DNA from 3 places in the Actinokineospora sp. PR83 genome. Region 1 is predicted to be linked to each of the others. Evidence: riboswitches for the same ligand, from Rfam matches in the RefSeq annotation. Region 1 holds a riboswitch; each other region holds the start of a gene.
What was found. Region 1 has a riboswitch for thiamine pyrophosphate ahead of L6E12_RS13465 (thiamine ABC transporter substrate binding subunit). Riboswitches for the same ligand answer to the same signal wherever they lie in the genome.

Region 1 (2,189 bases):
TCGAACGTGCTAAGTGGGCAAGGTCTCAGGTTTTCACGCTTGCGTGCGCGGGTTGCGGCCACGGGGTAACGGTCACTGAGCCGATCACGACTTCTCACCCATGGTGACCGAACAGCTCGTGGCGATGTTCGAGCGGGACGTCCGTCTGGGCGTGGACACGCTGGTGGGGATCGGCTACGACCCCACCGCGTTCGAGTGGATGATCGAGGAGTTCGGCGCGGTCGGGGCGACGCGGCGGGTGGTGCTCGACCCGACCCCGTCGTTCGGGCTCTGGCGGTTGAAGGACCGGGGGCTGCTGGCGCACAGCGTGGAGGTCTTCACCCTGCTGCCCTGGTACGCGCCGCTGTTCGACGACGCGGTGCGGGACGCGGCGTGGCGGAAGCTGGAGTTGCTCGGCGTGGACGTGCGGGCGGAGGTCGGGAAGGTGGAGAGCCCGCTCGTCGGGGAGGTGTGAGGGTCAGCGCAGGGCGTCGAGGACGGCGTCGATCTCGGTGGCCAGGGCGACGTCGAGTTCGGTGATGCCGCCCTCGCTGTGGGTGCTCAGGGTGAACTTCAGCGTGCGCCAGCGGATGTCGATGTCCGGGTGGTGGTCGTCGCGCTCGGCGATCTCCGCGACCCGGTCGACCACCTCAATGGCCTGGGGGAACGACTCCAGTTCGACCTCTCGGACCAGGGCTCCCTCGCCCCGGCTCCAGTTCGGGAGCGCCCCCAGTGCCTTGCCCTGCTCGTGCTCGCTCAACAGTTCCGCCATGGCCCCATGGTGGCCCTTCGCGCCCGACCGCGCTGGGCGTAGGGTCGGGGTCGCCACGGGAGTCCGGTATCGGCCGGGCTGAGAGGAGGGCCACCCAGCCCTCGACCGTACGAACCTGATCGGGGTCATGCCCGCGCAGGGAGGTCCTCGTGGTGTGCACACGCCCGAGGAAGGTTCCCGATGCGCCGACTCGTCCCCCTGGTCACCCTGGCTCTGGCCGCCGGTTGTTCCGTGGGGGGTGAGGCCCCGGTCGACCACACCGTCGTGCTGGTCACCCACGACTCCTTCGACGTCGACCAGGCCTTGCTGGACCGGTTCAAGGCGCAGAGCGGGATCACCGTGGAGCCGCGCAAGAGCGGGGACGCGGGGGCGTTGACCAACCAGTTGGTGCTGACCAAGGCGAACCCGATCGGGGACGTGGCCTTCGGCGTCGACAACACCTTCGCCTCCCGGGCGCTCGACGAGGGGGTGTTCGCCGAGTACCGCAGTCCGGAGGCGGACAAGGGGCCGCAGCGCTACGCCGTGGACGGCAGCGGGCGGCTCACGGCGGTCGACGTGGGGGACGTGTGCGTGAACGTGGACCCGGCGGCGCTCGGTGGCGAGGTGCCCAAGACCTTCGAGGACCTGGCCGACCCGAAGTACCGGGACAAGTTCGTGGTCGAGGACCCGGCGACGTCCTCGCCGGGGCTGGCGTTCCTGCTCGGGACCGTCGCGCACTACGGCGAGCAGGGGTGGGTCGACTACTGGGGCAGGCTCAAGGCCAACGGCGTGAAGGTCGTCAGCGGGTGGGAGGAGGCCTACACCCAGGAGTTCTCGGGGTCCTCCGGCAAGGGGCCGCGGCCCATCGTCGTGTCCTACGCGTCGTCGCCGTCGGCTGAGGTGGGGGAGGACGGGAAGGCGAGGACCGCTGCCCTGCTGGATACCTGCTTCCGGCAGGTCGAGTACGCCGGGGTGCTGAACGGGGCGAAGAACCCCGAGGACGCGAAGAAGGTGCTCGACTTCCTGCTGTCGGAGCCCTTCCAGAAGACCGTGCCGGAGAAGATGTACGTCTACCCGGCGCGCGAGGGCGTGGCGCTGCCCGACACCTGGACCGCCGCGGCGCCGTTGCCGCAGGAGCCCGCGACCCTGCCCGCCGCCGACATCGCGGCGCAGCGGCAGCGGTGGATCGAGCAGTGGCGCAGCACCGTCGGGGGCTGAGGCCCGCGGCGGCGCTGGCGTTCGCGGCGGTCCCGCTCGGTTTCCTCGCCGTCTTCTTCGCCTGGCCGGTGGCCGCGATCGTGCGGCTCGGGTTCGGCTCCGGCGCGGCCGGGGTCCTGCGTGTCCTGGGCGCGGGGGCGACGTGGCGGCTGGTGGGGTTCACCCTCGCCCAGGCCGCCGCGTCGACCGCGGTGGCGGTGCTCGCCGGGCTGCCGGTGGCGTTCCTGCTGGCCAGGGTGCC
Region 2 (2,189 bases), on a different contig from region 1:
CATGTCCTCGCGCCTGGCCTACGGCATGTCCCGCGACGGCCTGCTCCCGCCCGTCCTGTCGCACGTGCTCCCCGGCCGCCGCACCCCCTGGGTGGCCGTGCTCGCCACCTCGGCGCTGTCGCTGCTGCTGGCCGTCACCGGCGGCGTGTCCGCCCTCGCCGAGACCCTCGTGCTCCTGCTGCTGGTCGTCTTCACCGCCACCAACGCCGCCGTCCTCGCCCTCCGCCGCCGCCCCGACGACAAGCCCCACTTCCGCGTCTGGACCCCCGTCCCCTGGCTCGGCCTGGCCTCCTGCCTGCTGCTGTTCACCCAGATCGGGGCGGCGGTCTGGCTGCGCGGCGCCGTCCTCCTGGCCCTGGGCGGCCTCCTCGCCCTGGCGAACGTCCTCCGCGCCCGCCGCACCGAGTCCGCCACGGTCTAGTGCCCCGGGGCGGGGGGCGAACCGCGCAGAGCACCCGAGAGCAACTCGGCGGCTCCCTTCGGGTCGGAGGACTCCGTGATCGCCCGCACCACCACAACCCGAGAGGCCCCGGCGTCCACAACCCGGGGCAACCGCTCCAGGTCGATCCCCCCGATCGCGAACCAGGGCCGCGCCGGACCAGCCTCCGCGGTGGCCCGGACCAGCTCCAACCCCGGCGCGGTCCGACCGGGTTTCGTCGGCGTGGGCCAGCACGGCCCCGTGCAGAAGTAGTCCACCCCGGCCTCGTGCGAGGCGGCCACGGCCTGCCCGAAGTCGTGCGTGGACCGCCCGATCACCACCTCCTCCCCCACCACCCGCCGGGCCGCGGGCACCGGCAGGTCGTCCTGCCCCAGGTGCAGCACGTCGGCCCCGGCCGCCAGCGCCACGTCCGCCCGGTCGTTCACCGCCAGCAGCGCCCCGTGCGCGGCGCACAGCTCCGCGATCACGGCGAGGGCCCGCAGCTCAGGCCCGGCTTCCATCCCCTTCTCCCGTAGCTGGACGATGTCGACACCGCCCGCCAGCGCCGCGTCCACGAAGTCGGCGAGGTCGCCGCGTTCGGTCCGCGCGTCCGTGCACAGGTAGAGCCGCGCGTCGGCGAGCCTGCGCCTGATCTGGTCCCCGTCAAGTCCCGGCATGGCGCCGACGCTATCCCCTCCGGCCGCCCGGGCGGGTCTGCGCTACGGTGGGGGCTGGTCGCACGGGAGTCCGGACAACGGGCTGAGAGGGAGCACAGCGCGCTCCGACCGTCGAACCTGATCCGGGTCATGCCGGCGCAGGGAGCGTGATGAGGAACGTGCAGCGGATCGCCGTCGTGGGTGGCGGTGTCATCGGCCTGGCCACCGCCTGGCGGGTGGCCGCCACCGGCAGGCTGGTCACCGTGATCGACCCCACTCCCCTGCGCGGTGGGGGGTCCTGGGTGGCGGCGGGCATGTTGGCCCCGGTCACCGAGGCGTGGCTGGGCGAGGAGCACGTGCTCGCCTTCGGCGCCGAGTCGCTGGCCCGCTGGCCCGGTTTCGCCGCCGACCTGACCGACCCGCCCGGCCTGCGCCGCGAGGGCACCCTCGCCCTGGCGCTGGACGCCGCCGACGCCGAGGACCAGCACCGGTTGGCCGACTTCCTCTCCTCGCTGGGCCGGGAGGTGCGGCGGCTCACCGCGCGGCAGGTCCGCGAGCTGGAGCCGGGCACCTCACCGGTCCGAAGTGGACTCCTGGTCCCCGGTGACCTGTCCGTTGACAGCAGGCGTTTGCTGCGTTCGCTGGCAGCCCAGGCCACCGCCACGGGTGTGGAATTCCACACCGGCCAAGCGGTCTCGGTGCGCGACGGCGGTGTCGAACTCGCCGACGGCTCCACAGTGGAGTGCGACGAGGCGGTGATCGCCGCGGGCGCCTGGAGCCGCGCCCTGCACCCCGCCCTGGAGACCCTGGTCCGCCCGGTCAAGGGCGAGGTCCTGCGGCTGCGGTCCCGACCGAGCGCGCTCCCGCCGCCCACCAGGACGCTGCGCGCGCACGTCGAGTCCCGCCCGGTCTACCTCGTCCCCCGCGACGGCGGCGAACTCGTCGTCGGCGCCACCCAGCACGAGGTCGGCTACGACACCGAGGTCACCGCGGCGGGGGTGCGCGACCTGCTGACCGACGCCGAGCGGGTGCTGCCGGGCGTGCGCGAGTACGCCGTGGTGGAGGCGGCGGCGGGGCTGCGCGCGGGCAGCCCGGACAACCTGCCGCTGCTCGGC
Region 3 (2,189 bases), on a different contig from region 1:
CCTCCTCCAGCCGCACGTTCTCGGCGATCTTGTGCATCGGCACGTGGCCGGGGCCCTCGATCATCACCTGCACGTCCTTGGCCCGCGCGATGTGCGTCAGCTCACCCAGGGTGCGCAGCTCGGCGAACTGCGCCTCGTCGTTGGCGTCGGCGATCGACCCGGGCCGCAGCCCGTCGCCGAGGGAGAACGTCACGTCGTAGGCGCGCAGGATGTCGCACAGCTCCTCGAAGTGCGTGTAGAGGAAGCTCTCCCGGTGGTGCGCCAGGCACCACGCGGCCATGATCGACCCACCGCGCGAGACGATGCCGGTGACCCGCTTCGCGGTGAGCGGCACGTACCGCAGCAGCACGCCCGCGTGCACGGTCATGTAGTCCACGCCCTGCTCGCACTGCTCCAGCACGGTGTCGCGGTAGACCTCCCAGGACAGCTTGGTCGGGTCGCCGTCGACCTTCTCCAGCGCCTGGTAGATCGGCACGGTGCCGACCGGGACGGGGGAGTTGCGCAGCAGCCACTCCCTGGTCTCGTGGATGCGCTTGCCGGTGGACAGGTCCATGATCGTGTCCGCGCCCCACCGGGTCGCCCACACCATCTTGTCCACCTCGTCCTCGATGGAGGAGGACACGGCGGAGTTGCCGATGTTGGCGTTGATCTTCACCAGGAACTTCTTCCCGATGATCGCGGGCTCGGACTCCGGGTGGCACCGGTTGACCGGGATCACCGCCCGCCCGATCGCCACCTCGTCCCGCACGAACTCCGGGGTGACCCCCTCGCGGGCCGCGCAGAACCGCATCTCCTTGGTGATGATGCCCGCCTTGGCGTACGCCAACTGGGTGACGGCGCCGCCCACGGGGTCGAGACCCCAGTCCTGGCGGAGCCTGGCGAGTCCTGTGTGGACGTCGATGGTGGCGTGCTCGTCGGTGTACGGGCCGGAGGTGTCGTACAGGTCCAGGTGCTCGCCGTTGCTGAGCGCCACCCGCCGCTCCGGGACCTGCAGGCCCTCCCCCGCGTCGCGGTAGACCTTGCCGGAGCCCGAGATGGGGCCGGTGGTCACCGATGGGCGCACGGAACGGTCGTCAAGCGTGGTCACGAGAATCCTCCCTACGCCGGCATTACCCGGTCAGGTTCATCGGTCGGCGGCACCGGGTCCGTGGAATGGACACCAGCCGCCCTCTCAGCCCGCCATGGCGCGAGCTCCCGCGGTTTCGGTATTCGGTTGTCGCCCCGACCCTAGCCGGCGCCCGGTTCCGTGCCAACCCGCCCGACGGGTTGTTCACGTCGCGGCCGGGTGACCCCCTCCCGCCGCGGCGGCCCTCGTCGTGCGCCTGTTCGGCCGGGGACCGCCACGAAAAAGGTGCTGCTCCCCGGTCGAGGCGACCGGGGAGCAGCACCTCGGGTGCGGACTCGGGTTCAGCTCAGAGCGAGAGGACGAACAGGTCCCACTCGGTGTGCCCCTTGTCCCAGGTGCAGTACGCGGCGAGGTCGGCCCCGCTGCGGATCTCGTCCGCGGCGCGCTCGCAGTCGGCCTGCCGCTGGTAGCTGCGGATGTACTCCGGGTTCCCCGCGGAAGCGGTGCCCGCCGCGAACCCGAGGAGTGAACCGGCGATGACGGTGATGGCGCCCAGACGCCCCAGTGCCTTCTTCATGCCGTGAGCTTTTCACAGCACCGGGGTGCCGTGGGCGAGAATCGAACAGAACGGTGGTCGGTGCCCGCAGGGCGAGGTCGACTCCGGTTCGGGAGCGGGTTCGCGGGGAGGCGGTGAGCCTCCCGACTGGTTCGCAAAGATCATCGTCCGGAGGGCCTCCCGCGCACTAGGGTTTGGCCATGGCCCAGCCGTACCCGCCCGGCGCCCGACTCCTGGGGCGCCCCGCCCTGGCCAAGCCCTGCTCGGCGTGCGGCGACCTCGTCGGCCGCGGGTACCCGGACTGCCCCAACTGCGCCGAGCGGGTCGACGCCTACTGGCTGGCGGACTGGGGCGCCCTCCTGTCCGGCAACGGCGTAGCCGAGGGCACCCCGGAGGAACGGGAACTGGCCGCCCTGGTCCTCGCCGACGAACCCGGCTCCCACCCCTGGACCTGCGACGACTGGGCGATGCGGCGCACCCCGTGCCCGGAGTGCCGGGCCGAACTGGGCTCCGGCGCCCTCGACTGCCTGGTCTGCGCCAGCGCCGACCAGGCCCGCTGGGCCTGGG

Region 2: linked by a shared signal. The riboswitch ahead of thiO (glycine oxidase ThiO) and the one ahead of L6E12_RS13465 (thiamine ABC transporter substrate binding subunit) in region 1 are both predicted to bind thiamine pyrophosphate.
Region 3: linked by a shared signal. The riboswitch ahead of thiC (phosphomethylpyrimidine synthase ThiC) and the one ahead of L6E12_RS13465 (thiamine ABC transporter substrate binding subunit) in region 1 are both predicted to bind thiamine pyrophosphate.

What each region holds. Positions count from the first base shown of each region.
Region 1 covers NZ_JAJCXD010000039.1:18,429-20,617, forward strand. The annotation lists gene L6E12_RS13455 (hypothetical protein) at 101-454, shown strand; gene L6E12_RS13460 (4a-hydroxytetrahydrobiopterin dehydratase) at 458-751, opposite strand; TPP riboswitch at 797-910, shown strand; gene L6E12_RS13465 (thiamine ABC transporter substrate binding subunit) at 932-1,948, shown strand; gene L6E12_RS13470 (iron ABC transporter permease) at 1,924-2,189, shown strand, end outside.
Region 2 covers NZ_JAJCXD010000017.1:65,777-67,965, reverse strand. The annotation lists gene L6E12_RS06000 (APC family permease) at 1-421, shown strand, start outside; gene thiE (thiamine phosphate synthase) at 418-1,095, opposite strand; TPP riboswitch at 1,148-1,256, shown strand; gene thiO (glycine oxidase ThiO) at 1,245-2,189, shown strand, end outside.
Region 3 covers NZ_JAJCXD010000017.1:73,535-75,723, forward strand. The annotation lists gene thiC (phosphomethylpyrimidine synthase ThiC) at 1-1,087, opposite strand, end outside; TPP riboswitch at 1,079-1,208, opposite strand; gene L6E12_RS06030 (hypothetical protein) at 1,413-1,643, opposite strand; gene L6E12_RS06035 (hypothetical protein) at 1,823-2,189, shown strand, end outside.